DNA from 4 places in the Arthrobacter sp. yr096 genome. Region 3 is predicted to be linked to each of the others. Evidence: riboswitches for the same ligand, from Rfam matches in the RefSeq annotation. Region 3 holds a riboswitch; each other region holds the start of a gene.
The links. Region 3 has a riboswitch for cyclic di-AMP ahead of BMY91_RS07430 (M23 family metallopeptidase). Riboswitches for the same ligand answer to the same signal wherever they lie in the genome.
Positions count from the first base shown of each region.

Region 1: it holds a riboswitch for cyclic di-AMP, as region 3 does, so the genes downstream of both, BMY91_RS15840 (NlpC/P60 family protein) here and BMY91_RS07430 (M23 family metallopeptidase) in region 3, are expected to answer to the same signal.
Region 2: it holds a riboswitch for cyclic di-AMP, as region 3 does, so the genes downstream of both, BMY91_RS23205 (hypothetical protein) here and BMY91_RS07430 (M23 family metallopeptidase) in region 3, are expected to answer to the same signal.
Region 4: it holds a riboswitch for cyclic di-AMP, as region 3 does, so the genes downstream of both, BMY91_RS19800 (aggregation-promoting factor C-terminal-like domain-containing protein) here and BMY91_RS07430 (M23 family metallopeptidase) in region 3, are expected to answer to the same signal.

Region 1 covers NZ_FNYI01000006.1:45,217-49,263, forward strand. Annotated here, with positions in the region: gene BMY91_RS15830 (universal stress protein) at 1-719, opposite strand, end outside; gene BMY91_RS15835 (Rossmann-fold NAD(P)-binding domain-containing protein) at 1,135-1,827, shown strand; gene BMY91_RS15840 (NlpC/P60 family protein) at 1,942-2,715, opposite strand; cyclic di-AMP (ydaO/yuaA leader) riboswitch at 2,719-2,911, opposite strand; gene BMY91_RS15845 (copper resistance CopC family protein) at 3,062-3,694, opposite strand; gene BMY91_RS15850 (NCS2 family permease) at 3,809-4,047, shown strand, end outside.
Region 2 covers NZ_FNYI01000007.1:98,784-102,830, reverse strand. Annotated here, with positions in the region: gene BMY91_RS17700 (alpha/beta fold hydrolase) at 1-17, shown strand, start outside; gene BMY91_RS17695 (DUF6480 family protein) at 98-370, shown strand; gene BMY91_RS17690 (ATP-dependent DNA ligase) at 387-1,451, opposite strand; gene BMY91_RS17685 (hypothetical protein) at 1,497-1,727, shown strand; cyclic di-AMP (ydaO/yuaA leader) riboswitch at 1,857-2,006, shown strand; gene BMY91_RS23205 (hypothetical protein) at 2,009-3,328, shown strand; gene BMY91_RS17675 (PucR family transcriptional regulator) at 3,533-4,047, opposite strand, start outside.
Region 3 covers NZ_FNYI01000002.1:587,112-591,158, forward strand. Annotated here, with positions in the region: gene BMY91_RS07425 (C40 family peptidase) at 1-354, opposite strand, end outside; cyclic di-AMP (ydaO/yuaA leader) riboswitch at 359-526, opposite strand; gene BMY91_RS07430 (M23 family metallopeptidase) at 665-1,495, opposite strand; cyclic di-AMP (ydaO/yuaA leader) riboswitch at 1,500-1,741, opposite strand; gene BMY91_RS07435 (iron-dependent transcriptional repressor DtxR) at 1,937-2,632, opposite strand; gene serC (phosphoserine transaminase) at 2,937-4,047, shown strand, end outside.
Region 4 covers NZ_FNYI01000009.1:106,457-110,503, forward strand. Annotated here, with positions in the region: gene BMY91_RS19790 (response regulator transcription factor) at 30-770, shown strand; gene BMY91_RS19795 (sensor histidine kinase) at 774-2,273, shown strand; cyclic di-AMP (ydaO/yuaA leader) riboswitch at 2,383-2,570, shown strand; gene BMY91_RS19800 (aggregation-promoting factor C-terminal-like domain-containing protein) at 2,574-3,434, shown strand; gene BMY91_RS19805 (glycosyltransferase) at 3,607-4,047, shown strand, end outside.

The sequences.
Region 1 (4,047 bases), on a different contig from region 3:
TCCAAAGGGGCCGGCACCCACGCAAGGGATCCGCTGTATTGCGGTACCGCGCAGATGACGCGGAGCTTTGCACCCATGCGTTGGGCTTGCTCGGCAGCTTCGAGCACGGCGATCCGGGCTTGCTCGGAACCATCCACGCCTACTGCCACCACGTTCTCCACTGTGCGCGGACCAGCTTTGGCATGCTCGGCCTTGATGTGTTTGTCCTCAGTGTTCTCCCCGAGCCGGTCCGCGCAGTACAGCGGGACCGTGACGGTGGGGCACTTGGCGTGGGCGGGCAAGGCGCTGCTGACCGAGCCCAGAAGACGTCCAACGAAGCCGCCGCGACCCCGGCTGCCGAACACCAGAAGGGCTGCGTCCTCCGAGAGGTCCAGCAGGACACCCGCGGCGTCGCCGTTCTCCACCGAAGCATCGACGTCGATGGCATAACCGGAGATCTTGTCCATGGCCTGCTTGACGATGGCGTCAGCGCCCTCGCGGATGACCGAATCGTCCACCGTTGCATAGCCGCCGTCCAGCCCGGAAGCGGCAAAAATGGGCACTGAGTATGCCGTAACGATGTGTAAGGGTAGCTGCCGGCGTTCGGCTTCCCGCGCTGCCCACACCAACGCACATTGACCGTGCTCTGAACCGTCCACTCCCACGACAATGCCGCCGGGTGCAACAGCCTGGTCCTCGCCTTGCTGTGGCTCTTCACTGTGTCTGCCGTGCTGGTCCATGGGGCCCGCCTCTCCACCTACTGCTTGATGTTCCGGCTATTCTGCCAGAGGTTTTCCGCATCGGATTCCCTCATGGCTCCCTTGTCAATGGCCGGGGCCGGGGCAACCTGTAATCTCCCCTTCCAATGCCCACTATTCTCGGTCGGCAATGACGAATCAAGGCGACTCCGGGCTATGTGTGTAACGGTCCGGGCTCGGTTCCAGGGCACCCATTTTGCGCTGCGGATGAACACGCTAAACACGCGGATGCGGGAGGCTATCCATGGCCGAAAAAGTTCGGTAGTGTTCGAGTCACCGAATGGCCGGCAAACGTGTTTCACCACACACTCCGGCCATTTATTTGCGGCCGCTTGGGGAACTCGGACGCGATCCCACGCGCTGCCGAAGGGCACACACGTCAAGGAGGAACCAAGCAGTGTCACTCACGCCTGATTCCGCCACGGAACGCACCACTACCGTGGTCATCGGAGCCGGTCTGTCCGGTTTGGCAGTTGCCAGTGAGCTCAGCCGCTATGGCGTGGGCTCCATCGTCGTGGACGGCTTTGGCGCCTTGTCTGCCACAGGCCCCTCAGTCCACACTGGAATGCTCCAACGCTGCGATGCAGCCGATCCCGCAGCCATGCAGGAACGCAACGAGATCCTCCGTCATCTGCGGAACTACGCCGCGAGCCATCACCTGGACGTCCGCAGCACCACCCGCGCCGTCCGCCTGGACTTCCTGGGCTCGGATCCCTCACAGCAGCTTGGCTACGGACAGGTTGCCAGCATGACCACGAGCGGGCTCAGGACCGGGCTCCACGTCTCCGGACCGCTCGAATCCATTCCACGCCAGTGGGCCGTCCACACCGCCAACGGAGTCTTGCTGGCCGACCACATCGTGGTGACACGCTGCGCACAGAGCCAGTTGCGGAGGATGCTGGCCGAACTGGGAATTGCCATCGGACAGAACCTTGCCGCCGCGATGCGGGCAGTCGGGATGCACCTGGTGGGCGTTGGCGAACTCATCACGCCCACGCCCAAGGAGGTCCTGCGGCAAGCCAAGGCAGTGGGCCAGGCGATCTCCGCCAAGGTAGCCCTGCCGGCAGGACCGGGCGTCGCTACCGCGTAGGCGCCCTGACTTTACGCACAGATTCACTTTTCCGCACAGAACTTAACGCCAAAGGCCGGTGCCTCCGAAGATCAAGTCTTCGGAGGCACCGGCCTTTGAACTGAAGCGTGAGGCTTATGCGCCAGCGCGTACGTACGTGATGGGGCCCGTTGCGGTCAACCAGCTGATCGGGTGGATGCCCGTCTGGTTGCCGTTGATGCCACCACTGATAGCCTGGCCGTTGCCGATGAAGATGGCGACGTGGCCGGACTGGACGATCATGTCACCGGGCTGGGGGTCGCTGACCACTTTGCCGTAGTTCATGAACTGCATGGGGGCGAGGTCACCAACGGGGATGCCTGCGGAGCCGAGGGCCTTTTCCACCATGGCGGTGCAGTCCTGCATGATGCCGATCTGGGCGTAGGCCGAGGCAACCATGGCAGCGTTGACGCCACCGACGGCGGGCGCAGCGGCTGCGGGAGCAGCAGCAACCGGAGCAGCAGCCGCAGCCTTGGCAGGCGCCGCAGCAGCGGCAGTGGTGACTGCTGCCTTCTTGGCGACAGGAGCCTCAACAACCGGAGCCGGCTTCTCGATGACCGGAGCTGCTACGGAAGCAACAGCAGGGCGCTCGAAGTTGATGGTAGCCGTGGATGCGGCGGTAACAACCTGGGTGGGGGCTTCGGAAGTGGTCTCTGCGACCGTGGCGGGGCTTGAGTCCCGCTGAACCGGAGCTTCGGCTGCGTGGGCAGCAATGGAACCGGTCAGGACAAGGCCCGAGGCTGCTGCGATGACAGCTGCCTGGCGGCCAGCGCCGGAAGCGTTGCTGGCCACTGCCTTGGAGATGGAGATGAACGGATTAGGACGTACGCTGTCCGCCTTACGACGGCCGCGAAGAATGCGTGAAGACATGAAAGAGCCTCTCCCGATGCCTGCGAGGTTAGCTGTCGGATTCGGATGGGAGTCACCCGGCCACTATCTCCCGCTGTTCGGCGGAAGCTTCGTGACTTCACCCCAAGGCACGCTCGAAAGCGACCTAAAATGGGTTCCCCGTCTCTGCCGTAAGGTTTGTCTGCGAACGGATTCCGGACTGCGGCAGAGCTAGGCAATCAGGCCGGAAGTGCCCGCTACGTGGAACAGGCACAGGTACCACCGTACGCGATAATCACCCGGAAGTCACATTTAAGTAACGAGAACTCCCGTTTTGGCGTGTCGCGGTGATCGTTTCGAGATCTTCGCAGGTACGTAGAAAACCCTGCTATTCCGCGGGAGTTTCGCCCTCAGAGTCGTTGGAAGCGGCAAGTTTCTTCCGCGCGGTAACGGCCAGGTAAATAACAAGGCCAATGGCAACGACTGCCAGGCCCACGATGCTCCATGGGAAGGGCTGCGAAGCATCTGCAGCAGGCTCACTGGTGCCAGTCCCCGGAGCCGCTGTGCCGGCGGACGGTACCGCGGCTGACGAAGCCGAAGCCGACGGTGAGGCAGCCGCGGAACCACTGGCCGTCGTCGTACTTCCAGCGGTGGCCGTGAACGTGAAGGTGCCCTCAATGGGGTGCGAATCTGAGCTGACCACACGCCAGACCACCGTGTATTCGCCGGCAGGCGCGCCTTCGCGCAGCTTCTGAACCGCCTGGTTGTCGATGATTTCAACGGGGCCGTCGGCCCAGTTCTCGCCGCCAGCCGTCACGGTGACGCCGGATCCGATGGCCAGGGGCCGGTTGTTGAAGGTGATGGAGACCGACGCCGGGACCACAGCCACGCTGGCACCGTTGGCTGGCGCTGTGGACTCGGCGACGTCATGGGCGGACGCCGGAGCCGCTGAAAACAGCAGGGCGGACGCGAAGGCAAGAGCAGCGACGACGGCGGCCAGAAGCGGGCGGATGGTGCGCATGGGGCGGTTTCTCCTAGTGTTGGCTTAGTTACAGACTAGGCGAATCGTCCGGGCCGCCCATATCCGACGGCTTAGGATTTGAGAGCACACTCCCCTCGATCCCCGGAGTCCTTCATGCTTAAACAAGGTTCTGCAGTCGACCGCTACTTCAAGATCTCCGAACGTGGATCCACGTACTCACGGGAAATCCGTGGCGGCTTCGCGACATTCTTCGCCATGAGCTACATCGTGGTGCTGAACCCGCTGATCCTCTCCGGACCCGATTCGAGCGGAGCGTCCCTCGGCTTCACGGCCGTCGCGGCAACCACCGCCTTCGTGGCGGGCATCCTGACCATCCTCATGGGTGCGTGGGC
Region 2 (4,047 bases), on a different contig from region 3:
CGTCGCTCCACGGCTAGGCGGCCTTGATGGGTTGGCGGGTCCCGGCTAGGCTGACGAAGCAAGCGCATTAGTAAGTTTGCTTACGAAAGGGCTGATCATGACCACCAAGGACCCCCAGGACGAGCAGGGCTTCGGAGTGACCGGCGCTACCGGGCCGTTCGGTGCCGCACCGACACCCCCGGCCGACACGGGCGGCGTCAACGCCGATCCCGAATTGCGCCAGGATGAGGACCAGGACCCCGCCGCGTCCGCCAATCCCGATCCCCTCGACGGAAATGTCACAGGGCTGGAACCCGGAGGCGGAGTACCTCCAGGAGAAACTCCTCCTGCCGAGGGCAGCATGAGCAGCGACCAAGGGCACGGGGAGTAAACCCGTTGCCAACCGGCTAGGGCAGCCTCAAGATCTCCCCGAGGTCATAGTCCATCGGTTCCTCCAGCTGCGAATACGTGCAACTCCCCGGCGTCCGGTCCGGCCGCCACCTGCGGAACTGCGTGGTGTGCCGGAACCGGTCGCCCTCCATGTAGTCGTAGGCAACCTCGATCACCAGCTCGGGGCGCAGCGGCACGAAGGAGAAGTCCTTGCCCCCGCTCCACCGGCTTTGGGCACCGGGCATCCTGGAACCGCCTGCACCATCGGCCTGACTGGCCCACTCGCCCCACGGGTGCTCACTGAGGTCCACCTGATAGGGCTCAAGCTCTGCCACCAAGGCCTCCCGCTTGGCCATGGGGAATGAAGCCACCACCCCCACGTGGTGCAGTCGTCCGCCGTCGTCATGGAGGCCGAGCAGCATGGATCCCACCACTTTCGCGGTCTTATGCCAGCGGAAGCCGGCCACCACGCAGTCCGCCGTGCGCTCGTGCTTGGTCTTGAACATCACGCGCTTGTTCGGCTGGTATGTCCCCTCCAGCGGCTTTGACAGCACCCCGTCCAGTCCAGCGCCTTCGAGTTGCACGAACCACTCCTGCGCGCGTTCAAGGTCAGTCACCGCCGGGGTCACGTAGACGGGCGGCTCTGCCTTGGCGAGTGCGCGTTCCAAGATGGCGCGGCGTTCAGAGAAGGGCCGGTCCATGAGGTTGTCATCGCCCAGCGCAAGGATGTCAAAGGCAACCATGGAAGCAGGGGTCTTCTCGGCGAGCATCCTGACCCGGCTGTCCGCGGGATGGATCCGCTGCTGGAGCACCTCAAATTCCAACCTGTTTTCCTGGATCAGGACAATCTCGCCGTCGATCACGCACTTGTCCGGAAGATTCTTCCTCAGCGCCTCCACCAGCTCGGGAAAGTATCGGGTCATCGGCTTCTCATTGCGGCTGCCCAGGATGATTTCGTCGCCATCTTTGAAGACGATGGTCCTGAATCCGTCCCATTTGGGTTCATAGTGCCCAACGTCGGGGATGGCGGGCACCGATTTGGCGAGCATGGGCGAGACGGGCGGCATCACTGGCAGGTCCATAGGACCTGTCTACCTGCCGGTGCACGCCGAAGCTAGTCTTAGGCGATGGATATCTTGGCCGTGTTGGCGGCCGTACTTGGCGTCCCGGCCCTTCTGGCCGGCCTCTGGTACTGGATCGCGCGCCAGAACAGCCGCGGGGTTCGGCGCGCCGCGGCGGGCGGCATGCTGGGAATTGCGGATGAGATCTTCCGGCCCGAAACCCACCAAGCGCACCAGATCCAGAAGATCCAGCACGAGCTCCCGGCTCCAGCTCCGGCCCCGAAGCCTAAGCGATAGGCGCCCCTCACTGAGGCAGGCCTACCGCCCGTTACATTAATGTGACTTTACTTTCCGGCTCATGTACGGTCGTAGGGCGACCCGAATCTCCGCTGGGCCGCTTCCGGATTGACGCCGAGCTCTGCCGCAATCCGGGATCCGCCAGACCCGCGGCAGAGACGGGGGACCCAGAGTTCCCGGGCTTGTTTTCCACAAGTCCTTGGGGTGAAGCCGCCTTGTGCGGCCGGACGGCCTCGTCCGAACCCGACAGCTAACCTCGAAGGCGTTGAGAGGCAACCACCATGTCCCCAACCATGGATCAGCCGCGCCGCGACCACACCGAACGCGAGCGCACCAAGCCAACCGGACGCCGTCGGGCCCAACCCAGCGGATCCCCCATCAGCGCACCCACAGAGTCTGCCGGGCCGGAATCAAGCACGACGCCGGAACCCGCCACTGCGGCCATCCCCACCGTTGCGGCGCCCACCACGCGCGCGGCCGTTCGCGCGGCCGAGCGGGAGCGGGCGGCACGAGCCGTGATCGAGCCCGCGGAGCCGGCAACGGCAGCGATACCCACAGTGCACGTCCCACAGACAGTTCAGTCCGCGCAGACAGTGCACGCCCCACAGACAGTTCAGTCCGCGCAGGCCGCCGCTCCGAAATCGACCACGCCTGGACCGCCCACCTCTGCCATCCCAGTGGTGCAGGCCGCTCCGGCGCCTGCCTCCCCCGAGCCGGCCACCGCAGCCATTCCGGTAGTAGCCGCCCGCGAGGAACAGACGCCCGTCACTCCGTCACCCGCGCCTACGACGCCTCCGTCTCCCCGCGGCAAGTCCGCGGCGCAGGTTGCCGCAGCCGCAACGGCCTCGGCATCCCTTGCCAGCCGTAAGGACCTCCGGAATCAATCGACCCCGCCCGCTGCTGCCAAGTCAGCCCTGGGCGGATCCACGCTTGGCCGGGAACCGAAGACAGTCCTGCTGAAGGCCGCATCCGTCAAGCACATGAGCCAGCGCATGGCCGTGGTGGCGGGTGCCCTCGGGCTGGTTCTGACGGCCGGAACGGTGGGCCAGGCCCTGGAACTTCCATTCTTCGGCCAGGAAACTCCTGCCCAGGAAGCCAGTGGCAGCAAGGCCGGCGAGGATCGCCAGTCGGCTTCAGCGTCCCCGGCTCCCCGGGCTTCCTACTCCACCGCGTCGGCGCCCTCACCGTCGGGGTCGGCGTCCTCCGAGGCTGGCCAACCGGCCACCGTACCTGAGGCACCCGCAGCAGTATCGCCGTCGTCGGTCCCGACACCCCGGATCTCATTGGCCGATCCGGTGTGGGTCCCCTCGGCGGTACCGTCCGCCGTTGCGGCCGTCCCTGGCGCAGCAACCCCGGCCCCGACCGTACCTGCGCCAGCGCCAAGCGACGTGCCGTCGGACACCATCACCACGCCGCCCACTACGCCGACGCCTACAACCACTCCCACGCCAACGGTCACTCCGACTCCAACTCCCACACCAACGGAGACAGCAACGTCCAAACCCCGGCCCACGGGCAACCCGAACGCCAGCACCACACCGCAGCCCACCGGGTCGGCCCTCCAGGAGCTCCTTGACGCGGCCAAGAAGGCCATCCAGTGAGCACGCGGATGCCCCGCACCACCACTCACGCAGGGTGGCACAGCCGGTACTGCAGCAGTAGCAGGACAGCCACGTTCCGACGCCGGCTGGGGCGTTGGAGTTGCCAACGTTTGAAGCGCTCGTAGGCTCCCTACAGACTCTTAAGGAGCGTGCAGAAGGAGGCAGGCACCCAGCGTGGGTGCCTGCCTCCTTCTTGTCCATGCGTCAGATCCGTGGCCGCCCCGCCCAGCGCCGCGCTTTCAGGGCCGCGTGCAGTTCGAGCCGGATGGCGCCACTCAATGGATCAGCGCCGATGAGTTGGCGGATACGGCCGAGCCGGTTGTAGATGCTGCTTCTGTGAAGGTGGAGCTTGGACGCGACGTCCTGCACTGAACTGTCGTTGTCGTACAGCAGTTCCAGCACCGGCAGAAGTTCCCCGTTCTTGTCCTGGCCCTCCAAAGTGCGGAAGTGCACAGATCCGGTATCGTCCCAGCCGCCCGGTGCCAGCAGCCGGTCGAAAAGTTGGTAGACGCCCACGGACCGGCTGTCCACAAGCTCCCCGAGCGGGCGGTCTACCGCCGCTGCCTGCGCTGCCACCTTCGATTGCCGGTACGCGCCTCCGAGCTGCCGGATGACCTGGAACGGTTCGCTGATACCCAGGATTATCCGGTCCACAGCTCTGCCGGCCCGCTTGGCGAGCTCCAGTTGATAGTGCACCAGAACCTGCGCGTGGTCCGCCC
Region 3 (4,047 bases):
CGTGCCGTTAGCCGTGGACCGCTGGGTGGTCTGCGATGCACGCTGGACAACCTTGGGGGCTTCCTTGGTAGCCACGACGGGGCTCTCAAAGGAAACGGTGGCTGTGGGCTCCGCGGTGACGACGGCGGTGGTGACCATCTGCTGGGTGCTGGAGGCTTCCGACTTGGAGACGTCGGTGTCGGCTGCCTGTGCGGGCAAACCAACGCTGAGGACGAGGCCTGAGGCTGCTGCCAGAACGACGGCCTGACGGCCAACGGTACCGGCGTTTGATGAAACAGCCTTGGACAGAGTGTTCAAGGGGTTCGTACGAACCGATTCAGCGCGGTGGCGCGCAGGGGTAGTGCGTGATGACACGTAGGTAGCCTCTCCCAATGCCTGCGAGGTGAGCTGTCGGATTCGGATGGGAGTCATCCGGCCGCGCTGCTTCAAGGAAGCTTTGCGACTTAACCCCAAGGCCTTCTTTCGAAGACCAGAAGTGGTTCCCCCGCCCCTGCCAGACGATTTATGCGAACGGACCTTGAGCGGTGGCAGAGCTAGGCAATCCACTCAAGTGCACCGGCCCCCTAAAAAGCCGATGCGCTTTGTACGGTACAACAGTTGGACGCGAATGTCACATTCAGGTCACGGGGTGTGTCACGAATGCGAGAGACAACCATCAACTGGCTTAGAGCCAGCCCATGGGATCGACAACTTCGCCGTTGACCTGGACCTCAAAGTGGAGGTGGCAGCCGGTGGAAGCGCCCGTGGTGCCGCTCAGCGCGACGGTATCGCCACGGCTGACAGTCTGGCCCACCTTGACGGTGAAGGACGACAGGTGGTTGTACGTGGTCTCCAGGCCGTTGCCGTGGTCTACCACCACGCGGTTGCCTCCGCCGTACTCGTGCCATCCCGCAAAGGTGACTTTTCCGCTGGCGGCTGCATGGACGGCCGTGCCGCACTGGGCAACGAAGTCCTGGCCACGGTGGAAGTCCCCGGCACCGCCGGTGAGGGGGCTGACGCGGTAGCCAAAGGGTGAAGCCGTGGTCAGCGTGTCAAGGGGGCTGGCCATGGTGCCTGCCGATGATGCCCGCTGAATGCTGCCCGCGGACTGCGCGCTGAGCAGCTGCTTCAGCTTGCCGTCGGGATCTGCGGCAGTAGCCACCGCGGCACGGCTGAAGTCGATTTTGGCCGATGCAGCCGCGGAAACCTCGGGCTGGCTGCCACCGGTGACCGCAAGAGCGGATTCGGTCTGGCCCAGTTCAGAAGTGGCCATAACGGGGCTCGTGGCCGGCAGACCGACAGTCAGGGCGAGCCCGGTGGCGGCAAGCGCAACTCCGGCCTTCTGCCCTACACCACTGGCTGCGGCGAAGTCGGCTACCTGGCGCAACGGGCTCTTACGGCGGCGCACCTGGCGTTCGGTGTCGCGTGGCCGGATCTCCGATACGACGCGGGCTGGCCGCAGCTCAGCAGCGGGGCCGGACGCGCGGCGGCGGCCCCTGACGTTCTGCGATGTCAAACTCTGTTCCTCTCTAAAAAGCCTGCGAAGTTAGCTGTCGGATTCGGGTCAGAGAGTTCAAAGACCCGGTCCGCACGAGGCGCTCACGACACACAGGTATCCCAGGAGGGACTAGCGTAAGTGGGCACTTCTGCTGCGGACTTCACCCCAAGGCTGCTTCTTTAGACAGCCGCTTGTGGTTCCCCCGCCTCTGCCAGTGGTGGATGACACACCTGATCCGCTGGCAGAGCTCGGCTCCGGATCAGGTAACGCTTTGGTATCGGCGCTAGTAGATAACTATAGGGGATTAAAGCCCTTAGTAATAAATTCGTTATCAACAGAAACGCGGATGTACTGAGAGGCCCTTATCATCATTTGCGGAAAACCGCAGGTCACACGCGCGCCAAGGGCGCAAAAGTGAGATATGCCACGACGCGGCAGTAGGGGTAAGCCGGAAACCCGTCAGCCAACAGAGACGAAGACGTGGGCAGCTACCTCGGGAGGCAGCTCCAAAGCACCTTCGATGCCGGGAACCCGCACGGAGATGTACTCCCCCACGCGTTCCAGCGAAACCGAGGCGCCGGGCCGGATTCCGCCTTCATCCAATTGGGTGAGGAGTTCAGGTTCCACCTGGATGGGTTCCGCCAGGCGGGTGACCGCCACGCGGGAATCGGTGGCATAGCCTTCCATGGCCTGCAGCAGGTTGACGTCCAGCCGGGGAAACGGCTGGCTGGCAAGGCCACCGAGGGCTTCCAGTCCCGGGATGGGGTTGCCGTAAGGAGATTCAGTGGGGTGCTCCAGGAGTTCATACAGCCGGCGCTCCACCCGCTCGCTCATCACGTGCTCCCAGCGACACGCTTCATCGTGGACATAGGCCCAGTCCAGTCCGATCACGTCAGCCAGCAGGCGCTCGGCGAGGCGGTGCTTACGCATGACCTCGGTGGCGCGCTTCCGCCCAACCTCAGTCAATTCCAGGTGTCGATCGTTCGAGACGATCACCAGGCCGTCGCGTTCCATGCGTCCGATGGTCTGCGAGACTGTGGGGCCGGAGTGGCGCAGGCGCTCGGCGATGCGGGCCCTGAGTGCCACAATGTTCTCTTCTTCAAGCTCCAAAATGGTCCGAAGATACATCTCAGTGGTATCGATCAGATCCGTCATCCAGCTCAGCTCTCCTCGAACGCAGTTCCTTGCGTAATCTCCACCGTACAGCGTCCTCTGCCGGGGAGGCCGGTGTGCACCGCCGCCCCATGAACGCCAACCCCCAGCCTAGCTTATTTGGAATTACTCTGGATAATTCCGGTCGCATATGGTTCGTATCCTGAGCGGAGACGTTCCACGTAGCGGACTATGAAGGCCGCAGGTTCCTGCGCGCGGGCCGTGTCAGGCAGAATTGGGGTGTCGAAGGGGCAGTTGATGCCCCATGCCACCTCCCATCTCTAGCCGACACCCATTGGAGCGCCACGTGAGCGACAACAGCATCACCATTCCCGCCGATCTCCTGCCCAAGGACGGACGCTTCGGCGCTGGACCGTCCAAGGTTCGCCCGGAACAGATCGAGGCGCTGTCTGCAGCATCGTCCACTATTCTCGGCACTTCCCACCGCCAGGCTCCCGTCAAGAACCTGGTGGGTTCGGTCCGTGAAGGACTCAGCGAGTTCTTCCGTGCTCCCGAAGGCTACGAGGTAGTCCTGGGCGTCGGGGGATCCACCGCTTTCTGGGACGTCGCCGCATTCGGCCTGGTGGAAAAGAAGGCACAGCACCTTTCCTTCGGCGAGTTTGGTTCGAAGTTTGCCGCCGCCACCAACAAGGCACCGTTCCTGGACGCGTCCTCCATCATCAAAGCCGAGCCCGGCACCCGCCCGGTGGCGCAGGCCGAAGCCGGTGTTGACGTTTACGCCTGGCCCCAGAACGAAACGTCAACTGGCGTAGCCGCTCCCGTGAAGCGGGTCCAGGGTGCTGACGAAGGCTCCCTCGTCCTGGTGGACGCCACCTCAGCGGCCGGTGGTCTGGACGTGGACGTTGCGGAGTCGGACGTCTACTACTTCGCTCCGCAGAAGAACTTCGCCTCCGATGGCGGCCTGTGGCTTGGCCTCTTCTCCCCTGCCGCGCTGGAACGCGCTGCACGCGTCAAGGCAAGTGGCCGCTGGATTCCGGACTTCCTGGATCTGCAGACCGCAATCGACAACTCCAAACTGAACCAGACGTACAACACGCCTTCGCTGTCCACGCTGGTAACGCTGGACGCCCAGGTGCAGTGGCTCAACAGCAATGGCGGGCTGGACTTCGCGAGCAAGCGCACGGCAGACTCCGCCAACCGGATCTACTCCTGGGCTGAGGCTTCGGAGTACGCAACGCCGTTCGTTGCCAAGGCCGAGGACCGCTCCAACGTCATTGCCACCATTGACTTTGATGACTCCATTGACGCCGCGGCCATCGCAAAGGTCCTGCGCGCCAACGGTGTGGTGGATACCGAGCCTTACCGCAAGCTTGGCCGTAACCAACTGCGCATCGCAACGTTTGTGGCCATCGAGCCGGACGACGTTTCCGCTCTGCTTGCCAGCATCGACTACGTGG
Region 4 (4,047 bases), on a different contig from region 3:
GGCAAACCAGCAGAACGGAGAGTTGTCCCATGGCCTCCTCGCACTCCATGACCAACAACCTTCCCCAGCTCTCCCACCCGGACGGCTCACCTATCCGTGCTCTGGTGGTGGATGACGAACCCAGCCTCGCTGAACTGATGAGCATGGGCCTTCGCATGGCGGGGTGGTCGGTGGCGGTAGCTGGAGACGGCCCGGAGGCAGTGAAACTGGCCAAGGATTTCCGGCCGGATGTTCTGGTCCTCGATGTCATGCTGCCCGGATTCGACGGCGTGGAGGTGCTCAACCGCATCCGCGCGTTCGCTCCTGAGGTTCCCGCATTGTTCCTCACTGCCAAGGACGCTGTGCAGGACAGGATCGTGGGCCTGGCTGCCGGCGGCGATGACTATGTCACCAAGCCTTTCAGCATGGAAGAAGTGCTCCTTCGCCTGCACCGGCTGGTTCAGCGTTCGGGCGTGGCAGCCATGGACACTGCGGAGTTGGTGGTGGGAGACCTGACCCTGAACGTGGACACCCGTGAAGTAACGCGTGCCGGGGAGGATATCCCGCTCACCGCTACCCAGTTCGAGCTCCTGCGCTACCTCATGGAGAACCCCAAACGAGTGGTCAGCAAGGCCCAGATCCTGGACCGCGTGTGGGACTACGACTTTGGCGGCCAAGCCAACATCGTGGAACTCTACATTTCCTACCTCCGCAAGAAGATCGAGGCGAACCACCCGCCCATGATCCACACCATCCGGGGTGCCGGTTACGTCATCAAGCCTGCGGACTAGGCGTTGAGCACACTTTCGGGCGTGGCCAAAACCTCCCAACGCAGTTGGCTCAAACCTTCAACATGGCATTTGCGCACCCGTTTGGTTCTGGTGGCCATGGCCCTGTTGGTAGCGATCTGCGGCGCAGTAGGGGCGGTCAGTTACGCGTCCATGGACATGGTCTTCAACAAACAGCTCGACAGGCAATTGGAGCAGGCGTCCAGCCGCGCGACGGAGTTCGGCAGGCCGCCGTCGAACTTTCCCAGCAACCCTTCCGGACGTCCGGATCCTCTGGAGGCGCGCGGCCAGGCTGCGGGAACGCTGAACGCGAGGATCGACGGGTCAACCGTGAGGAGCTCTGGGCTCATCGACGCCCAAGGAAATCGTGTTTCCCTCTCCGCGGCGGATGAACAGGTCTTGTTGTCTCTCCCCAAGGGCGACCTCCCCGTGGATCGGTCCCTGTCCAACGGCGACTACAGACTGGTGGCAGTGGACCCCGGCTACGGCGACGTGATTGTCACCGGGTTGCCGCTGGCGGACAAACAGAGCGCCGAGGCATCACTGGTGTGGACCATGGTGCTGGTGTCACTGGGTGGCTTGGTGCTGATTGGTCTGGCCGGCACCGTCATTATCCGGCGGACCATGCGGCCCTTGGAGCAGCTCTCCGAAGTGGCCACCAAAGTTTCGCGCCTGCCCCTCGACGCCGGTGAGGTGGCACTCGCGGTGCGGGTACCGCCGTCGGCCGCCCATCCTGGAACGGAAGTTGGCAGTGTGGGCCATGCCTTGAACCAAATGCTGAACAATGTCTCCAGTGCTCTGGAGGCCAGGCAGGAAAGCGAAACCAAGGTCCGGCAGTTCGTGGCGGATGCGTCGCACGAACTCAGGACGCCGTTGACCGCCATCCGCGGCTACACGGAACTGTTGCGGATGACGGAAAACTTCACCGAAGACGGCAGGAAATCCTTGGCGCGGGTCCAAAGCCAATCCGAACGCATGACCACGCTGGTGGAGGACCTTCTGCTGTTGGCAAGGCTCGATGAGGGTCAACCAGTGAAGGTCACGGATGTGGACCTGACCCAGCTGGTGATCGAAACCGTCAGTGACGAGAAAGTCATGGCGCCGGACCACATTTGGCAGCTCCAGCTTCCGGATGAACCCATCACCGTTCGTGGCGATGCAACGCAACTCCACCAGGTGCTGGCCAATCTGCTGTCCAATGCGCGCAAACACACCGACGCCGGCACCACTGTGGTCACCGGAGTCATGCTCTCAGCCGACGGCAGTGCAGTGGTGACCGTGACGGACAACGGACCCGGCATTCCGGAGGATTTCCAGGGCCGGATCTTCTCCCGGTTTGCCAGGGCCGACGCCGCGAGATCAGGGTCTGAGGGGACGTCTGGTTTAGGCCTGTCCATTGTGGAATCCATCGTGGAGGCGCACGGCGGCAACGTGGAGGTAACGTCCCGGCCAGGGCGCACCGAGTTCGCCCTTCGACTCCCCGCAGTCAGCACCGAACGCGTATAAGGAATCCGGCAAGACGACTCACCGGCATCGTGATCTCTGTTACCTAAATGTGACTTCCGCGGAATCCTCCTGTACCGTCGAAAGGGTGGGTCTCCCCTAACGGGCCCACACCCGGGATGCGCCGAGCTCTGCCACTTCCCGGAGTTCCGTTCTCATTCGAGGCAGAGACGGGGGACCCAGAGTCTCCGGGCCAAGGCATTTTTTGCCGGCCCTTGGGGTGAAGCCGCAGCTTGATGCGCGGCCGGATGACCTCATCCGAACCCGACAGCTAACTCCGCAGGCGCTGAGAGGTAACCACACATGTCTGAATTTAACGATCAGACGCGCCCTTCCGCGCGTCACCGCGATGAACACAACGCACCGCTGACCAAGTCGCAGGCCATCCTCAAGAACGCCGCCCGCCAGGGTAAGTCCGGCCACCGCATGTCGGTTGTCGCCGGTGTTGTTGCCGCCGCACTGGGTGTTGCATCGCTGGGAACGGCCGCCAACGCCGCTTTGAACCTCCCCGAAGCCAGCCGGGTCGCTGAGACCCAGGCGGCCGCGCAGGTCAGCAACACCCGCTCCGCTGCCACGGATGCTGCCGCCGAAAAGAGCGCAGCTGACCGGGCTGCAGCCGCGAAGGCTACGGCCGACAAGGCTGCCGCTGAGAAGGCCGCTGCAGACAAAGCCGCAGCTGAGAAGGCTGCCGCTGACCAGGCCGCCGCCGAAAAGGCTGCTGCCGAAAAGGCCGCCGCGGATCAGGCTGCTGCAGAGAAGGCTGCCGCTGACGCTGCTGCCAAGCAAGCCGCCGACGCCGCTGCTGCCGCCGCCGCTGCGGAAGCTGCAGCTGCTGCCGCCGCCCCCAAAGCCGTTGACGATCCCGCCGCTGCCAAGGCTTACGCCGCCAGCATCCTGGGCAACTACGGCTGGAGCGCGGCCGAAATGACCGCGCTGAACACGCTGTGGGAGAAGGAATCCAACTGGAAGACCACTGCCACGAACGCTTCCAGCGGTGCGTACGGCATTGTCCAGTCCCTGCCTGCTTCGAAGATGGCCACGGCCGGTGCTGACTGGCAGACCAACTACCAGACCCAGATCAAGTGGGGCCTGAACTACATCAAGGAACGCTACGGATCCCCGTCGGCCGCCCTGGCCTTCCACTTGGCCAACAACTGGTACTAAGCCAGACTGTTTGATTGCCGCGCCGGATTCCGCCGTTCGCACCAGTGTTTACTGGAGCGGATCGTGGGAACCGGCGCGGCTTTCACGTGTTTCACAGGCGCTCCCCCGGGTTCACAGTGGGGTCACAGCTTCCGCCTAAAGCACTCATATTCGGCGGCGCCATTCTGGAAGCATGACGCTCACAGATCCAACCACCAGCGCTTTGCCACGAAAGACCCATTCGGCGCGCTTGCGAGGCTCGGCGTTGCCCACTCCCCAGCTGGAACACCTGCACGATGGGCCGGCTGTGCACCGGCAGACCCGGCGGCTGCCCATTGACACCAAGGGCGTGGTTCCGGTTCTTGACGTCACTGTTCCCGTTTACAACGACGAAGTCTCTTTGGAACGCAACCTGCGCCGGCTGCACGGTTATCTGACGGACACCTTCCCGCACACTTTCCGGATCACAGTGGCGGACAACGCCAGCACCGACAGCACACTGAGGATCGCAGAACGCCTGGCCCGCGAGTTTCCCGAGCTGGTGGTGGTTCGGTTCCAGGCAAGCGGACGCGGGAACGCCCTCCGCCACGTCTGGGAGTCCTCGCCCTCACCGGTGCTTGCCTACATGGAATCG